DNA from 3 places in the Pseudomonas sp. NUPR-002 genome. Region 1 is predicted to be linked to each of the others. Evidence: predicted binding sites of a transcription regulator. Region 1 holds the regulator's gene; each other region holds the start of a gene.

Region 1 (6,109 bases):
ACCGTAACCATCACTCGCGCCGAATCCGGCGACATCGACGTGGTGACCTCGGTGGGCAACCTGGCCTACTTCGAGCAGCAACAGAGCGCTGCCAAGCCAGACAAGATGCAAGGCTATGCCGTTACCATCCAGTACCAGGCGCAAAAAGACCTGGTGGTGCTGACCGACCGCGCCAAAGTGGTCAATGAAGGCAATACCACCGAAGGCGAGAAGATCGTCTACAACACCAAGTCCCAGGTAGCGACTGCCGGTCGTGGCGGTAACGTCACCACCCCACGTCAGCGTATCGACATGGTGATCCAGCCGAAGAAGAAGGCCGAGTAAATGGCGACCCTCAAAGCCCAGCACCTGGCCAAGAGCTACAAGAGCCGACAAGTGGTCCGCGATGTCAGCATGTCGATCGACAGCGGCCAGATCGTCGGCCTGCTCGGCCCTAACGGCGCCGGCAAAACCACCTGCTTCTACATGATCGTCGGCCTGGTTCAGGCCGATCAGGGCCGCGTCCTGATCGACGACCTGGATGTCAGCCACCAGCCCATGCACGGCCGCGCCCGTGCTGGCATCGGCTACCTGCCTCAGGAAGCGTCGATCTTTCGCAAGCTGTCGGTTGCCGACAACATCATGGCGATCCTCGAAACCCGCAAAGATCTCGATACCGCCGGGCGTCGCAAGGAGCTGGAAAGCCTGCTGCAGGAATTCCACATCAGCCACATTCGCGACAACCTCGGCATGAGCCTTTCCGGCGGCGAACGTCGCCGCGTGGAGATCGCCCGCGCCCTGGCCACTGCGCCGAAGTTCATCCTGCTCGACGAACCCTTTGCCGGTGTCGACCCGATTTCGGTTGGCGACATCAAGCAGATCATCCACCACCTCAAGGCCAAGGGCATCGGTGTACTGATCACCGACCACAACGTCCGCGAGACGCTGGATATCTGCGAAACCGCTTACATCGTCAACGATGGTCAGCTGATTGCCGAAGGCGATGCAGAAACCATCCTGGCCAACGACCTGGTCAAAGAGGTGTATCTGGGCCACGAGTTCCGCTTGTAAGTTCGAAGCGACACAGCGCTTGCCTTGGGTGGCTGGCCCGGTGAAAACCGGCTTAATTGTTACAGCACCCTAGGCAAACGCTCCAATTTCAGGCATATAACTTGCTTAAAATTGGCGCTTCGGTGCCCTAGTAGTGGATGGCGCATGTGCGCCGGCGACAAAGGTGTTAAGCCCCTGCCATGAAACCATCGCTCGTCCTAAGAATGGGCCAGCAACTGACGATGACCCCGCAGTTGCAACAGGCCATCCGCTTACTCCAGCTGTCTACCCTGGACCTCCAGCAGGAAATCCAGGAAGCGCTGGAATCCAACCCGATGCTCGAACGTCAGGAAGACGGCGACGACTTCGACAACAGCGACCCGATGGCCGACAACGCCGAGAACAAGCCTGTTGCCGAAGTTCAGGACACCAGCTTCCAGGAAACCACGCAAACCGTGGACAACCTGGAAGACGGCGAATGGAGCGAGCGCATTCCCAACGAGCTACCGGTCGACACCGCCTGGGAAGATATCTACCAGACCAGCGCCAGCAGCCTGCCCAGCAACGACGATGACGAGTGGGACTTCACCACCCGTACTTCGGCGGGCGAGAGTCTGCAAAGCCACCTGCTCTGGCAGTTGAACCTGGCGCCGATGTCCGACACTGACCGGCTGATTGCCGTCACCCTGATCGACTGCATCAACAACCAGGGCTACCTCGACGAAACCCTCGAGGAAATCTGCGAGTCGTTCGACCCCGAACTGGATATCGAGCTCGATGAAGTTGAAGCGGTGTTGCACCGCATTCAGCAATTCGAGCCTGCCGGCGTCGCCGCCCGCAACCTCAGCGAATGCCTGCTGCTGCAACTGCGCCAACTGCCCGCCAGCACCCCGTGGATGGCCGAGGCACAGCGCCTGGTACGTGACTACATCGACTTGCTCGGCAGCCGCGACTACAGCCAGCTGATGCGCCGCATGAAGCTCAAGGAAGACGAGCTGCGCCAGGTCATCGAACTGGTTCAGAGCCTCAACCCACGCCCCGGCTCGCAGATCGAATCCAGTGAAGCTGAGTACGTGGTGCCCGATGTCATCGTGCGCAAAGACAGCGAGCGCTGGGTGGTCGAGCTCAACCAGGAAGCCGTGCCACGCTTGCGGGTCAACCCGCAGTACGCCGGCTTCGTCCGCCGCGCCGACACCAGCGCCGACAACACCTTCATGCGCAACCAGTTGCAGGAAGCCCGCTGGTTCATCAAGAGCCTGCAAAGCCGCAACGAAACCCTGATGAAGGTCGCCACCCAGATCGTCGAGCACCAACGCGGGTTCCTCGACCATGGCGACGAAGCCATGAAGCCGCTGGTGCTGCACGACATCGCTGAAGCGGTGGGCATGCACGAGTCGACCATTTCCCGGGTCACCACCCAGAAATACATGCATACCCCGCGCGGAATTTACGAGCTGAAGTACTTTTTCTCCAGCCACGTGAGCACCTCCGAAGGCGGTGAATGCTCGTCTACAGCGATCCGCGCGATCATCAAAAAACTGGTTGCTGCGGAAAATCAGAAAAAGCCATTGAGTGACAGCAAGATCGCTGGTTTACTGGAGGCACAAGGTATCCAGGTAGCCCGTCGCACCGTCGCCAAGTACCGCGAGTCCCTCGGCATCGCACCGTCGAGTGAACGCAAGCGACTGATGTAGCCCCTGAGATAACCACCGCAGTTCAGTGGCAGGCGCAACACCTGCCTCTTATGCACGGGCAACAAAGGAGAAGCTGTATGCAAGTCAATATCAGTGGACAGCATGTAGAAGTCACCCAACCGCTGCGCGAGTACGTCGAACAGAAACTGAAGCGGCTGGAAGGACACTTTGACAAGATCACCAACGTAACGGTGATCATGAAGGTCGAGAAACTGCAGCAGAAAATTGAAGCGACGCTGTTTATTCCCGGCGGCGAAGTGGTTGCAAATGCCGAACACTCAGACATGTATGCAGCGATCGACGCCTTGACCGACAAGCTCGACCGCCAACTGAAAAAACACAAGGAAAAACAGCAAAGCCTGCTGCAAGGTGCAGCGGCCCGCTGATCCCCCTCATCCATGATCCGACTTGAAACCATCCTGACCCCCGGCCGTTCCCTGGTGAACGTGCCGGGTGGCAGTAAAAAGCGCGTACTCCAGGAAATCGCCACGCTGATCAACCGGGAAGCCCCGGACCTGGAGATGCAAGACGTTTTTGAAAGCCTGGTTGCCCGGGAGAAACTCGGGTCGACTGGTTTTGGTAATGGCATTGCCATTCCACATTGCCGCCTCAAAGGCTGCTCATCCCCCATCAGCGCCCTGATGCACCTGGATGCACCGATCGACTTCGACGCCATCGATGGCGCCCCGGTCGATTTGCTGTTTGTCCTGCTGGTTCCAGAAGCGGCCACCGATGCGCACCTTGAGCTTTTGCGCCAAATTGCCAGCATGCTTGACCAAAAGGTCGTGCGTGACCGGCTGCGTGCCGCCGATAGCAGTGAAGCCCTGTACCAGGTTGTACTGGACGCACAAAACGGGCTTTAAACTATGCGCCTAATTATCGTCAGTGGCCGATCCGGCTCCGGCAAGAGCACCGCCCTCGCAGTTCTGGAGGACAACGGTTACTACTGCATCGATAACTTGCCGGCAGGGCTGCTTCCGCAATTGGCGGAAAATGCCCTGATCAACACCGAGCTGATGCAGCCCAAAGTGGCGGTATCGATCGATGCCCGCAACCTGCCCAGCCACCTGACACGCTTCCCCGAGCTGCTTGAAGATGCACGCAGTCGGCATATCCAGTGCGATGTACTGTACCTGGACGCCGATGAAGACACCCTGCTCAAGCGTTTTTCCGAAACCCGCAGACGTCACCCACTGACCAACGCCAATCGCTCGCTGGCCGAAGCGATCCGGGTCGAGAGTGACTTGTTGGGGCCGATTGCCGACCTTGCCGACCTGAAAATCGACACCACCAACCTGAACCTGTATCAGTTGCGTGACTCGATCAAACTGCGTCTGCTGAACCAGCCGGAGCCCGGTACTGCGTTTCTGGTCGAGTCGTTCGGCTTCAAGCGCGGCATGCCGGTCGATGCCGACCTGGTGTTCGATGTGCGCTGCCTGCCCAACCCGTATTGGAAACCGGAGCTGCGTGAGCATTCCGGCCTGGAGCAGCCAGTGATCGAGTACCTGGCCGCCCAGCCCGATGTCGAGGAAATGTTCCAGGACATCTCCAGTTACCTGCTCAAGTGGTTGCCGCGCTTCGCCGCCAGTAACCGCGCGTATGTCACCATTGCCATTGGCTGTACCGGTGGTCACCACCGTTCGGTGTACCTCACCGAGCGCCTGGGCCAGTTGCTGCAGCAATCTCTGAAGAACGTCCAGGTTCGCCACCGCGACCTCTAGCCCACAGGACCACCGCCGCGATGCCCGCTCGTGAAATCACCATCATCAACAAGCTGGGGCTGCACGCCCGGGCTGCGGCAAAGTTTGTCGGCGTGGCCGGACGCTTCCCCTGTGCAGTGCGTATCGGTCGTGCGCCAGAAAAAATGATCGACGGCAAGAGCATCATGGCGGTGATGATGCTCGCCGCCGGTAAAGGCACCCAGGTGCACCTGCACACTGAGGGTGAAGAAGAAGACGCAGCACTCGATGCGCTGGTCGAACTGATCAACAACTACTTTGACGAGGGCGAGTAACCGCCCTCGCTTCGCCTCACGCCATCGCCGTATCCATCACCATCATCAAACAGAAGCCAATGCACAGCCCCAGGCTCGCCAGGCGATGATGGCCATTGCTGCGTGATTCAGGAATGATTTCCTGAGTCACCACCAGCAACATCGCGCCCGCCGCACAGGCTAGCCCTAACGGCAGCAACAACTCGGCCACCGTCACCAGCCAGGCGCAGATCACTGCCGCCAACGGCTCGACCAACCCGGACGCCGCACCAATGGCAAACGCCTTGAAGCGCGCCATCCCGGCCCCAGCCAGCACCAGCGCAATGACCAGGCCTTCGGGTACATCCTGCAAGGCGATGCCCATCGCCAGGCTATCGGCATCCGGCATGCCACCGCCCGCCGACACGCCAATGGCCATGCCTTCGGGAATGTTGTGGGCAATGATGGCGATCACGAACACCCAGATCCGTGCAGCGATCACCGGCTGCTGCGTACTGCCCACCAAGGCCTCAGGTGAGGCGCCGGATACTTTTAGATCGACCAGGTAAAGGCAGAAGGCGCCAAGCAGCAGACCGAAACTGATCAGTCCCCCAGCGCCCCATTTCCCCAGGCCAATTGCGGCGGCAGCATCCAGCCCCGGAATGATCAGGGAAAATGCAGTGGCCGCCAGCATTACCCCGGCACCAAAACCTAGCAAGGTATCGGCCAAGGCTACCGGCATGCTCCGGATCACCAGCACCGGCACCGCGCCCAATGCCGTTCCCAGCGCGCACAAGGCACCGCCTTCAAGCGCACGCATCATCCGCGGCTCAAGGTCTAGCCAGGCAAACCCTTTTGCCACCAGCAAGGCACAGCCGACCAGTAGCAACAAGGTCCCCAGCGCCAGGCGAAACAGGCGCACACTACCAATGGACATCACATCCGAGCGCATACCGGTTCGACTCACACGAGGGCGGCGGTGTAGCGACGCTCTACTTCGGACCAGTCGATCACGTTGTAGAAGGCGCTGATGTATTCAGGACGGCGGTTCTGGTACAGCAGGTAGTAAGCGTGTTCCCACACGTCCAGCCCCAGAATCGGCGTGTTGCCGTTCATCAACGGGCTGTCCTGGTTGCCACTGCTTTCCACCACCAGTTTCTTCTCCGGGGTAACGCTGAGCCAGGCCCAGCCGCTGCCGAAGCGGGTGAGTGCAGCCTTGGTAAACGCCTCCTTGAAGGCATCGAAGCCACCCAATTGCTCATCAATCGCCTTGGCGACCGAGCCTTGGGGCTCACCACCGCCCTGAGGCGACATGACCGTCCAGAACAGCGAATGGTTGGCATGGCCGCCACCCTGGTTGATCACTGCGGCCTGCAGGTTCTGCGGCAGTTGTTTGACTGCGGCCACCAGTTGC
Region 2 (6,109 bases), 550 kb from region 1:
GGATCGATCTGCGAACACATGAAGCGCCCGGTTGCCACGCTTTGCCACTGATACCAGGGCGCAGGCGCCGCGTGCGCGGCGAACACCAGCAATAGCCCCGCCAAAATGACCCAAGCCTTCACCCCAACCTCCCGACATCCTCCCCCGGTAGGAGCGGGCTTGCCCCGCGATGCGATGTGACTGACCGCTCGCTATCGCGGGGCAAGCCCGCTCCTACCAGGGGTGAAGCAAAACAAAAAAGCCCCTGCAGGCAGGGGCTTGGTAGCGTGCAACCTATCAAGTCATCTGAATGATGGTTTGCATGATGGTGCTTTCGGTGGAGATGGTTTTGGCGTTGGCCTGGTAGTTACTCTGCGCCTTGATCAGGTTGACCAGCTCACCGGTCAGATCAACGTTGGAGTCTTCCAGCGCGCCGCCATAGATCTTGCCCATTGTGCCGGTGGCCGGCTCACCAACGATTGGCACACCCGAGGCATACGACTCAGCCCAGGCAGTGCCACCCACAGGCGTCAGGCCCTGAACGTTGGCAAAGTTGGCAATCGCCACCTGACCAATCACTTTGTCCTGGCCGTTGGTGAAGTTGGCAAACAGGTTACCGCTCTGGTCGACGGTCAAGCCGCTGAGCTCACCGGTGGCATAGCCGTCCTGGTTTTTCGCAGTGGTGGCCGAGGCGGCGTTGTACTGAGTGGTCGCCAGCATATCCAGGGTCACGCCGCCCACTTTGGCGGTGGCGCCATTTTCAACCCAGTTGCCTGCCGCGTTTTTCTCGGCCGGCTTCCAGCCCGCGAGCTGGAAGGTCTTGGTATCGGTAATGGTCAGGCCACCGGTAACCGGGCCGGCAGTCATGGCGGCGGTATCGAGGCTGCCATCGGTCTTGAACGGCAGTTTGTTCACCAGCGGCGTGGTCAGCGACGGATCAGCCGGGTTGCGACCGTCAATGGTGGTGTACATGGTCCAGGAGTTGGTACCGGCATCTTTGACGAAATACTGGTTCATCTGGTGGGCATTGCCCTGACTGTCATAGACGTCGGTGTTGAAGGTGTAGTTGTAGCTACCGACTTCACCTGGGTTGAACGGCGAAATCTTTGGCTCGACGGCACTGGAGTTCAGGTTCAGGGTTTCACTGATCCGCCCGGTTGGGTTCGGCGCGAGGTTGGAGGTGTCGATCTGCAGATCGGTGAGCACACCCTTGACGACCTTGCCGTCGCCATCAACACCATAACCCTGCAGCTTGGCTCCTTGAGCGTTAACGATGTTGCCTGCTTTGTCGCTATAGAACGCACCGGCACGGGTGTAGACCTTGGTGCCGTTGTCGCTCATGGCGAAGAAGCCGTTGCCATCGATCGCCAGGTCCAGGCTCTGACCGGTGCCGCTGAAGTTACCCTGGGTGAACATCTGCGACACGGCGGCGGTGGTCACGCCGCTGCCGATAGTCGTGCGACCGCTGGTACCGCGAATCGACGAGGCATACTGGTCGGCAAATTCGGTGCGCGACGATTTGAAGCCAGTGGTGGCAACGTTGGCAATGTTGTTGCCGGTTACGCCCAGGGCTTTGTTTGCTGCGTAAAGTCCGCTCAGACCGATATTGAAAGACATGTGCTCACTCCTGCCGCTGTATCGGCCCTAGATTCCAATGGATTGAATTTTCGACAGCCCGATGCTGCCGAGCCCAGCCAGGTTCAGCATCATCTCCGAACCGTTGCTGCCCATGGTTACGCTGCTGACCGAAGCCGGCAGGTTGGTGGTCATCGTTTTCGCTACACCATCGATGGTGCCCGAGGCCTTGAAGGTGTAGGTGCCGGCCGGTGCTACTTCGCCGTCACTGTCCTTGCCGTCCCAGGTGAAGTCGACCTTGCCGCCCTTCTGGCTACCCAGTTCGAGCGTACGCACCAGGTCGCCGTCACTGTTATAGATACCGACGGTGGTCAGGGTGCTGGACGAAGTCAGGTTCATCGACCCCTTCATCTCTTTGCTGGTATCGACCACTGCTTTGTCGGTTTCTACCACCACATTGCGACCCACCAGCGAAGACGCCTGCAGGGCAATCGACGACAAGAATGCACCACCGATAGTGGCGACCGATTCATTGAGGGTCTGCATGCTTTCCAGGCTGCTGAACTGCGCCAACTGCGCAACGAACTCGCCGTTCTCCTGAGGATCGAGCGGGTTCTGGTTCTTCATCTGCGTTACCAGCAGTTGCAGAAACGCATCTTTACCCAAGGCGCTGCCGGCGTTACCGGTATTGGGGTTATTACCCGTGGTCTCAGGCTTTTGCAGCGACTGCAACACCGCATTGCTGACACCTGCGGTCGTGTTGGTTGTGGTCATACGCCTACTCCTGTTACTGACCCAGGGTCAGGACCTTCTGCATCATGGTCTTGGCCGTGTTCATCAACTCGGCGTTGGTCTGGAACGAGCGGCTGGCCGAGATCATGTCGGCCATTTCTTCGACCACGTTGACGTTCGGGTAGTAGACATAGCCGTCTTTGTTCGCAGCAGGATGGTTAGGCTCGTAGCGCGCCTCAAGGTTGCTTTGATCCTCGACCACACCCAGCACCTGAACGCCCTGCCCGGCTGCGTCCTGATCCTGGAACAACGACTGACTGACACCGCCCTGGGCTTGCTGGAAGGTGGTGGCAAATACCGGGTGACGTGCGCGGTAGGTCTGATCGATGCTCGAGGACACCGTCTCGGCGTTGGCAATGTTCGAAGCGACGGTGTTCAGACGCGTGGTCTGGGCGCTCATGCCGCTACCGGCAATGTTGAAGACACTGGCGAGGGACATGACTTACTCTCCGCGCAGGGCCGATACCAGCCCTTTGAATTTACTGTTGAGCAGCGTAAAGCTGGCCTGGAAACCCACGGCGTTTTCCGCATAGCTCGATTGCTCAAGCTGGGCATCAACGGTGTTCTGGTCGATCGACGGCTGCATCGGCGTGCGGTACTGCAGGGTCTCATCACCCATGCTCAGCCCTTCGGCTTCGATGTGCCGGGCGTTGGTCCGGTCCAGCGCGAAATGGCCCTTGCTGGTCTGCTCGGCCTGGGCGGCCAGCACCGAAGCGAAGTCCATGTCACGCGCCTTGTAGTTCGGCGTGTCGGCGTTAGCGATGTTGTTGGCCAGCACCTCGGCGCGCTGAGCGCGAAAGCCCAGTGCCTTTTCGTGAATGCCAAGCGCTTTGTCGAAGCTGATGCTCATGTCGGGGAAACCTTCGAAGGTTTTTCGTTGACTGAGCTAGAGCAAGAGCCATGCCAAAAAACAAAACCCCGTAAATACGGGGTTTTAAGGGGATTGCCGGTGGCGGCAATGCCAGAAAAGCGGCAAAGGCTTTCCGCCGGGCGCCAGCAAAGCGGCAATTGCCGCCTACTGTGGGAGCGGGCTTGCCCCGCGAAGCGATGTGTCAGGTCAATCGCTATCGCGGGGCAAGCCCGCTCCTACAGGTTATTTGGCTTGGTAGATGATGCCTGGGCTGCACTGAACCATCTGGTAATGATCCGGCAAACCGTTGAGCGCCTCGGAAGCGCCAAGAAACAGATAACCACCCGGTTTCAGCGTGCTATGAATGCGCAGCAAAATGTCTTTCTTGACCTGAGCCGAGAAGTAGATCAGCACGTTGCGGCAGAACACGATGTCGAACTTGCCCAGGCTGGCGTAGCTATCAAGCAGGTTGAACGAGCGAAATTCCACCCGGCTGCGAATCGGCGCCTTGACCGCCCAACGCCCTGGCGCTTTCACATCGAAGTAACGCTGCAGGCGCTCCTGCGATAAGCCACGGGCAATCGCCAGGCTGTCGTACTCACCGGTTTTGCAGTTGGTCAGCATGGCCCCCGACAGGTCGGTGGCAACAATCTGCGCGCCCATCTTCAACTGGCCAATGTTGCTGCGCTCGAACTCGTCGATCGCCATGGAAATCGAATACGGCTCCTGCCCCGACGAACAAGCCGCCGACCAGATGCGCAAGCGCTGGCCAGGGTTGGCTTTGATCTGCTCAGGCAAGACCTTGTTCTTCAGCACTTCAAACGGGTAGGTGTCGCGAAACCATAGGGTTTCGTTGGTGGTCATGGCGTCCACCACCTGCTCGCGCAAACCGCTGCGCGGCTGGCTTTGAATGCGCTGTACCAGTTCGGTCAGGGTTTTGATGCCCTGCTGCTCCATCAGCTTGTTGAGACGGCTGGAGACCAGGTACTGCTTATTTTCGCCCAGCAGGATGCCACAGGCTTTTTCCAGGAAGACCCGGAACTGTTCGAAATCCAAATTACCCGTAGACAATGGTGCCGCCTCTTAAATCATGTGAACCGCCAGGGGTTACCCCCTGGCCGTTAGTGCGTGGCCTTGATGCGATCGACGACGCGCTGAGCGAGGTCGTCGGGCTTGAACTTGGCCAGGAAATCATCCGCCCCGACCTTCTTGACCATCGCCTGGTTGAACACTCCGGAGAGCGAAGTATGCAGGATGATGTGCAATTTTTGCATGCGCGGGTCGCTGCGGATCTCGGCCGTCAGGGTGTAGCCGTCCATCTCCGGCATCTCGATATCGGAGATCATCATCAGGAATTCTTCTTCCGGACGCTTGCCCTCATCGACCAGCTTGCGCAGGTATTCGAGCGCCTGGCGGCCATCGTTGAGCGCCACCACTTCCACCCCGACCGTCTGCAGGCAACGACTGACTTGCTTGCGCGCCACCGACGAATCATCGACCGTCAGCACCCGCAGCAGTACCGCCTTGTCCTGCACTTCGGCATCCACCACACCCGCAGAGATCGACTCGGAGGTTGGCGCGACTTCGGCGAGGATCTTCTCCACGTCGATGATCTCGACCATCTTGTTGTCGACCCGGGTCACGGCGGTCAGGTAGTGATCGCGGCCAGTCCCCTTGGGTGGCGGATGGATCTCTTCCCAGTTCATGTTGACGATGCGTTCCACCGAGTGCACCAGAAAACCCTGGGTCTTGGTGTTGTACTCGGTGATGATCACGAAGCTCTTGCTGACATCTTCACTCAGACCGGGCATACCGGTCGCCATCGCCAGATCGAGGATCGGGATGGTTGCCCCACGAATATTCGCGACACCGCGCACTACCGGGTTGGACTTGGGCATCACCGTCAAGGGTGGGCACTGCAGCACCTCCCGCACCTTGAACACGTTAATCCCGTAGAGCTGCTCGCCATTGAGGCGGAACAACAACAGCTCCAGACGATTCTGTCCAACCAGTTGCGTGCGCTGGTTCACCGAATCCATTACACCCGCCATGCCAGACTCCTTCACCAAACGCTTCAAGCTTTGTACCCAGTGTCGGCACGCGCTTTGCTTTTTTTAATCGTATGAACACGAAAACGACATTTTTCCGACGCCTGACCTGCCCGCTGCCCGGCCTCCTTGCTGCGCTGTGCTTGCTGGTCCCTGGCGTTCGCCCTCTGGCTGACACTTTTACCTTGCCTGAACAGCTTATCGGTGTCACCCAAGGGTTTCTTGAATTCACCGTGGAAGACTACCTGGCCAGCAGCCAGACCGAAGGCCGCTACGAGATTCAGGTCAACACCCTCGACCCGCGCCTGCGCATGCCGCTGTGCGACCGGCAACTGGATGCCTCGCTGGAAAGCCCGGCACAACCGTTGGGCCGTGTGACGGTGCGAGTACGCTGTGAAGGCACGTCGCCCTGGACAGTTTTTGTTCCCGCCCAGGTACGCCTGTTTCGCAATGTCGTTACCGTGGCGCGCCCACTCAAGCGCGAAAGCATTGTTGGTGAGCAAGACGTCATCCTGCGCGAACGCGATGTCGGCCTGCTCAACCAGGGGTTTCTCAGCAGCCTTGATCAGGCCGTCGGACTCAAAGTCGTCCGACCGACGGTCATGGATCAGGTGCTGACCCCGCAACATCTGGAGCAGGCTGAAGTGATCCGCAAGGGCGACCAGGTGGTGATTACCGCGCGCAGCGGCACCCTCAGCGTGCGCATGCCTGGCGAAGCCTTGAGCAAAGGCGGCCAGAGCGAGCAGATCCGGGTACGCAACCTCAATTCCAAACGGGTGGTCAAGGCCAGGGTAACCGGGCCGGGACAGGTCGAAGTGGCCATGTAAACGAGGAAACCGAGAAGAACGCTAGCGGTCAGGAACTG
Region 3 (6,109 bases), 780 kb from region 1:
ACATGCGACGTCCTCGATCAGGTTGACGAATGCGGATGGAGATTTCTCAGCCTAGACCGTTCGACACAGAGCGACAGTGCGGGTTCGGGTGTTTGTGCGTAAAAGCGCGATCCGGTGGTAAACAACCGGCAAATGGTTGTTCACATTTTGATCAACTCCGGTATGATCGCGCGCCTACCAAAACACCTAAAACCAGAACCTGATGAAACCGACCCTGATTGCCGCCGCCGAAGTCGACCGCCTGGAGACCTGGCAGAAGTACCAAAGCCATATGTGCGGGGGCTGCAACTCGACCTGCTGCACCTTGCCGACAGAAGTGAAAATCAAAGACCTGATCCGCATGGGCGTGGTCGATGAGTTCGAGGTGGGCGAGCCACCGAAGAACATTGCCAAGCGTTTGCAGAAGGACGGGATCATCCAGCGCTTCAACCAGAAGTCGGGGATTTTCACCCTGGCGCAGATGAGCAACGATGATTGCTTGTACCTGGATCGTAAAAGCCGCTTGTGCACCATTTACGAAACCCGTCCGGATACCTGCCGTAACCATCCACGGGTGGGGCCGCGGCCGGGGTATTGCGCGTACATTCCCAAACCTGCGGCGCGCCGCTAAACGCATCGCGGGGCAAGCCCGCTCCCACCGTAGGAGCGGGCTTGCCCCGCGATTGATTTCCAGACAAACAAAAACGCCCCCGGCCTTGCGACCGGGGGCGTTTTCGTTTCAGCCGGGCTTAGTTAGCCTTGGCTTTCTTGGCAGCGCGGGTACGCTCGCCTTCGTCGAGGATCTTCTTACGCAGACGGATCGACTTCGGCGTTACTTCACACAGCTCGTCGTCCTGGATGAATTCCAGAGCCTGTTCCAGAGTGTGACGTACTGGCGGAACCAGGGCGATGGTTTCGTCCTTGCCCGAAGCACGCATGTTGTCGAGCTTCTTGCCTTTGGTTGGGTTAACGCCCAGGTCGTTGTCGCGGCTGTTCAGACCGATGATTTGACCGTTGTAGATCTCCTGGCCGTGCTCGACGAACAGCTTGCCGCGCGCCTGCAGGGTTTCCAGGGAGTAGGTCAGGGCCTTGCCGGTTTCGACCGAAACCAGAACGCCGTTCAGACGGCCAGACATGTGGCCCGACTTCATGGTGTCGTAACGATCGAAGATCGAGGTCAGGATGCCTGCACCGTTGGTCAGGGTCAGGAACTGGTTACGGAAACCGATCAGACCACGGGCTGGAATGTTGTATTCCAGACGTACACGGCCCTTGCCATCCGGCGCCATGTTGGTCAGGTCGCCTTTACGCAGACCCATTTCTTCCATGACCTTGCCCTGAGCTTCTTCAGGGATGTCGATGGTGACGTTCTCGAACGGCTCCTGCTTGGTGCCGTTGACTTCGCGGATGATGACTTCCGGACGGCCTACAGCCATTTCGAAGCCTTCACGACGCATGGTTTCGATCAGAACCGACAGGTGCAGCTCACCACGGCCGGAAACCTTGAACTTGTCAGCCGAGTCGCCTTCTTCAACGCGCAGTGCAACGTTGTACAGCAGCTCTTTGTCCAGACGCTCTTTGATGTTACGGCTGGTGACGAACTTGCCTTCTTTACCGCAGAACGGCGAGTCGTTGACCTGGAAGGTCATCGAAACGGTTGGCTCGTCAACGGTCAGCGGCTTCATCGCCTCAACCGCGTCAGGGCTGCACAGGGTGTCGGAGATGAACAGCTCGTCGAAACCGCTGATGCAGACGATGTCGCCAGCCTGGGCTTCTTCAACGTCAACGCGGTGCAGACCGTGGTGACCCATCAGCTTGAGGATACGGCCGTTGCGCTTCTTGCCGTCGACGTCGATAGCGACAACCGGGGTGTTCGGCTTGACGCGACCACGGGCGATACGGCCAACACCGATAACACCCAGGAAGCTGTTGTAGTCCAGTGCCGAGATTTGCATCTGGAACGGACCGTCACGGTCAACAGCTGGCGCTGGAACGTTGTCGATGATCGACTGGTACAGCGGGGTCATGTCTTCAGCCATGTCGGTGTGGTCCAGACCGGCAATACCGTTCAGGGCCGAGGCGTAGACGACTTTGAAGTCCAGCTGTTCGTCGGTAGCACCGAGGTTGTCGAACAGATCGAAGATCTGGTCCAGAACCCAGTCAGGACGTGCGCCCGGACGGTCAACCTTGTTGATGACCACGATTGGACGCAGGCCGGCTTCGAACGCCTTCTTGGTCACGAAACGGGTTTGCGGCATCGGGCCGTCTTGGGCGTCGACCAGCAGCAGTACCGAGTCAACCATCGACATTACACGCTCAACCTCGCCACCGAAGTCGGCGTGGCCGGGGGTGTCGACGATGTTGATGTGGTAGCCGTTCCAGTTGATGGCGGTGTTTTTCGCCAGAATGGTAATACCGCGCTCTTTTTCCTGGTCGTTGGAGTCCATGACGCGCTCGTCGTTGAGCTCGTTACGCTCCAGAGTGCCGGACTGACGCAGAAGTTTGTCAACCAGGGTGGTTTTACCATGGTCAACGTGGGCGATGATGGCGATGTTACGCAGATTTTCGATCACTTGTGTATCTCGATCAGAGGATTCGGGTTGCCACTATTTTAAGTGGCGAATATGAATGAACGGCGCTCAGACTGCCCGGCGGTCGGGAGGGCGATGGCGGATACTTCCGCCATACAGCCCCGGCGTCTTATGCCGGACGATAAACACGCACATTGGCATGTCCCTCGCTCAGCAGGTGGTGGGCATGCAGCCGACTCATCACGCCCTTGTCGCAATACAGCAGGTACTGGCGCGTTGGGTCCAGTTCCTTGAAGCGGCTGTTGATCGCATAGAACGGCATGACTTTGACTTCGATGCCATCCAGTTCCAGCGGTTCATCTTCCTGGGCATCCGGGTGACGGATGTCGATCACGACCTGACCGGCCAGTGCCTGGCCGACTTCTTCGACCTGGATGTCCTGGCTCAGCTCCTCGATCACATGGTCGATGGAGATCAGGCGGGCGCGCTCCAGAGCGCGCTCCAGCACGGCCATGTCGAATTGTTTCTCTTCGTGCTCGATGCGGTGGCGCTTGGCGTGGGTGGTCGGGTTCACCGAAATCACCCCGCAGTATTCAGGCATGTGCTTGGCGAAGTCAGCGGTACCAATTTCCACGGCCTGGTCGATGATGTCCTGCTTGTGGGTGGCCAGCAGCGGACGCAGTACCAGTTTATCGGTGGCCTGGTCGATGATCGACAGGTTCGGCAGGGTCTGGCTGGAAACCTGGGAAATCGCCTCGCCGGTGACCAGCGCGTCGATTTCCAGGCGGTCGGCCATGTGCGCCGCCGCGCGCAGCATCATGCGCTTGAGGGTCACGCCCATGTAACTGTTGTCGACCTTGCCGAGGATCTCGCCGACCACTTCCTCGAACGGCACGCTGATGAACAGCACGCGCTGGCTGCTGCCGTATTTCTTCCACAGGAAGTGGGCAACTTCCATCACCCCCAGCTCGTGGGCACGGCCACCGAGGTTGAAGAAGCAGAAGTGAGTCATCAGGCCGCGGCGCATCATCTGGTAGGCCGCCACGGTGGAGTCGAAACCACCGGACATCAGCACCAGGGTCTGCTCCAGGGCGCCCAGCGGGTAGCCGCCGATGCCTTTGTGCTGGCTGTGGATCACATACAGGCGCTGGTCGCGCACTTCGATGCGTACCTCGACTTCGGGGTTGCGCAGGTCGATACCGGCGGCGCCGCACTGCTGACGCAGCTGGCTGCCGACATAACGGTCGACATCCATCGAGGTGAAGGTGTGGTGACCGCCTCGCTTGCAGCGCACAGAGAAGCGCTTGCCGGCCAACAGGTGACCGAAGTGGGTCTTGCACTTGGCGACGATGTCGTCGAAGTCACCCAGCGGGTACTCTTCGACCTGCAGGAAGTGGGCGATACCCGGCATGCAGGTCAGGCGCTCGGTCATCTCGCGCAGGACTTTCTCGTCCTCGACGCGGGTAACCACCTCGAGATTGTCCCAGACACCATCGACCGCCAGCTCAGGATCGAGGTCCTTGAGCACGATACGAATGTTGCGGCCCAGTTGACGGATGAAGCGCTTGCGAACCGGGCGGCTCTTGATGGTGATCTCTGGAAAGACTTTTACGATTAGTTTCATGAAAAACAGCGCGCGAGGTGCCGACTAAAAAAGTGGGGCGCGGATTATAGCGGAAATTGCTCAAGGTTTAACCAATTAATCTACAGAAGGTTTCACGCGCACTCATTTGGTGCGCTACGCACCAAAAGCGCCTCTTAAGAGTGCAGAAAACCACCGGCATTTCAGCCAAACCGCCCGTTAATGCATGAGAATCGGGCAAAACATCCAAACCGGGGCACTGGCATGCAATTTGCTCCCTTGTGAGGCAGGTTGCCTTGGCCGACTATTCGCGCCCGGCATCACCCAAATTAAAGGGCTGCACAGGCAAGCTCTACCCCACCCGGAGGACACTATGTCGAAGTCGGTTCAACTCATCAAAGATCATGACGTTAAATGGATTGATCTGCGCTTCACGGACACCAAAGGCACCCAGCACCACGTGACCATGCCAGCTCGCGATGCGCTGGAAGACGACTTCTTCGAAGTCGGCAAAATGTTCGACGGTTCCTCCATTGCTGGCTGGAAAGGCATCGAAGCCTCCGACATGATCCTCATGCCGGTCGACGACACCGCCGTACTGGACCCGTTCACCGAAGAGCCGACCCTGATCCTGGTCTGCGACATCATCGAACCTTCGAGCATGCAAGGCTACGACCGCGACCCACGTGCGATCGCCAAGCGCGCTGAAGAGCACCTGAAAGCCACCATGATCGGTGACACCGTGTTCGCCGGTCCAGAGCCTGAGTTCTTCATCTTCGACGAAGTGAAGTTCAAGTCCGACATCTCCGGCTCGATGTTCAAAATCTTCTCCGAGCAAGGCTCGTGGATGTCCGACCAGGACGTAGAAGGCGGCAACCGCGGCCACCGTCCAGGCGTTAAAGGTGGCTACTTCCCAGTTCCGCCGTTCGACCACGACCACGAAATCCGTACTGCCATGTGCAACGCACTGGAAGAAATGGGTCAGACCGTCGAAGTTCACCACCACGAAGTGGCAACTGCCGGCCAGAACGAAATCGGCGTCAAGTTCAACACCCTGGTGAAGAAAGCTGACGAAGTTCAGACCCTGAAGTACGTCGTGCACAACGTTGCCGATGTCTACGGCCGTACCGCTACCTTCATGCCTAAGCCACTGTACGGCGACAACGGCTCGGGTATGCACGTGCACATGTCGATCTGGAAAGATGGCAAGAACACCTTCGCTGGCGAAGGCTATGCCGGTCTGTCCGACACCGCCCTGTACTTCATCGGCGGTATCATCAAGCACGGTAAGGCTCTGAACGGTTTCACCAACCCTTCGACCAACTCCTACAAGCGTCTGGTACCAGGCTTCGAAGCCCCGGTCATGCTGGCCTACTCGGCCCGTAACCGTTCCGCTTCGATCCGTATTCCTTACGTGTCGAGCCCTAAAGCCCGCCGTATCGAAGCACGCTTCCCGGATCCGGCTGCCAACCCATACCTGGCCTTCGCTGCACTGCTGATGGCCGGCCTGGACGGTATCCAGAACAAGATCCACCCAGGCGACGCTGCCGACAAGAACCTGTACGACCTGCCGCCTGAAGAGGCGAAAGAGATCCCACAGGTTTGCGGCAGCCTGAAAGAAGCCCTGGAAGAGCTGGACAAAGGCCGTGCGTTCCTGACCAAGGGCGGCGTGTTCTCCGACGACTTCATCGATGCCTACATCGCCCTGAAGAGCGAAGAAGAAATCAAAGTCCGCACCTTCGTACACCCACTGGAATATGAGCTGTACTACAGCTGCTAATTCAGTGACGCCTGCGCAAGCGGCGTGACGCTACAAAAAGAGGCCTCCTTCGGGAGGCCTTCTTTTTTTCTGACAAAGGTATGCGAAGCAGCCGACAGGTAAAAAGATTGAGCCACGGCACACTCAGCGCTCCCTTTTCTGAAGGCCTTATCATGCGTACTTTCTTGCCTGTCTTACTGTTTACACCCCTGCTGCTCACCGGCTGCACCTCAACACCCTCCCCTGACAGCGAATTGC

The links. Region 1 encodes sigma-54, which starts transcription at its own class of promoters, with help from an activator protein. Its sites were predicted from a motif close to ANTGGCATNNANNTTGCTNT; they were not measured.
Region 2: the regulator sigma-54 is predicted to act here: its motif matches at 3,235-3,254, upstream of flgB (flagellar basal body rod protein FlgB).
Region 3: the regulator sigma-54 is predicted to act here: its motif matches at 4,351-4,370, upstream of glnA (type I glutamate--ammonia ligase).

Annotation. Positions count from the first base shown of each region.
Region 1 is NZ_CM150476.1:5,108,908-5,115,016, forward strand. It holds gene lptA (lipopolysaccharide transport periplasmic protein LptA) at 1-324, shown strand, start outside; gene lptB (LPS export ABC transporter ATP-binding protein) at 325-1,050, shown strand; gene ACVWSC_RS23480 (RNA polymerase factor sigma-54) at 1,230-2,723, shown strand; gene hpf (ribosome hibernation-promoting factor, HPF/YfiA family) at 2,801-3,109, shown strand; gene ptsN (PTS IIA-like nitrogen regulatory protein PtsN) at 3,122-3,586, shown strand; gene rapZ (RNase adapter RapZ) at 3,590-4,444, shown strand; gene ACVWSC_RS23500 (HPr family phosphocarrier protein) at 4,465-4,737, shown strand; gene ACVWSC_RS23505 (ZIP family metal transporter) at 4,754-5,647, opposite strand; gene ACVWSC_RS23510 (superoxide dismutase) at 5,659-6,109, opposite strand, start outside.
Region 2 is NZ_CM150476.1:4,557,673-4,563,781, forward strand. It holds gene ACVWSC_RS20830 (hypothetical protein) at 1-122, opposite strand, end outside; gene flgE (flagellar hook protein FlgE) at 277-1,596, opposite strand; gene ACVWSC_RS20840 (flagellar hook assembly protein FlgD) at 1,624-2,328, opposite strand; gene flgC (flagellar basal body rod protein FlgC) at 2,342-2,785, opposite strand; gene flgB (flagellar basal body rod protein FlgB) at 2,789-3,196, opposite strand; gene cheR (protein-glutamate O-methyltransferase CheR) at 3,440-4,267, opposite strand; gene ACVWSC_RS20860 (chemotaxis protein CheV) at 4,318-5,247, opposite strand; gene flgA (flagellar basal body P-ring formation chaperone FlgA) at 5,319-6,071, shown strand.
Region 3 is NZ_CM150476.1:5,886,422-5,892,530, forward strand. It holds gene ACVWSC_RS27110 (glycogen/starch/alpha-glucan phosphorylase) at 1-4, opposite strand, end outside; gene ACVWSC_RS27115 (YkgJ family cysteine cluster protein) at 203-610, shown strand; gene typA (translational GTPase TypA) at 729-2,552, opposite strand; gene thiI (tRNA uracil 4-sulfurtransferase ThiI) at 2,680-4,134, opposite strand; gene glnA (type I glutamate--ammonia ligase) at 4,466-5,872, shown strand; gene ACVWSC_RS27135 (chorismate mutase) at 6,025-6,109, shown strand, end outside.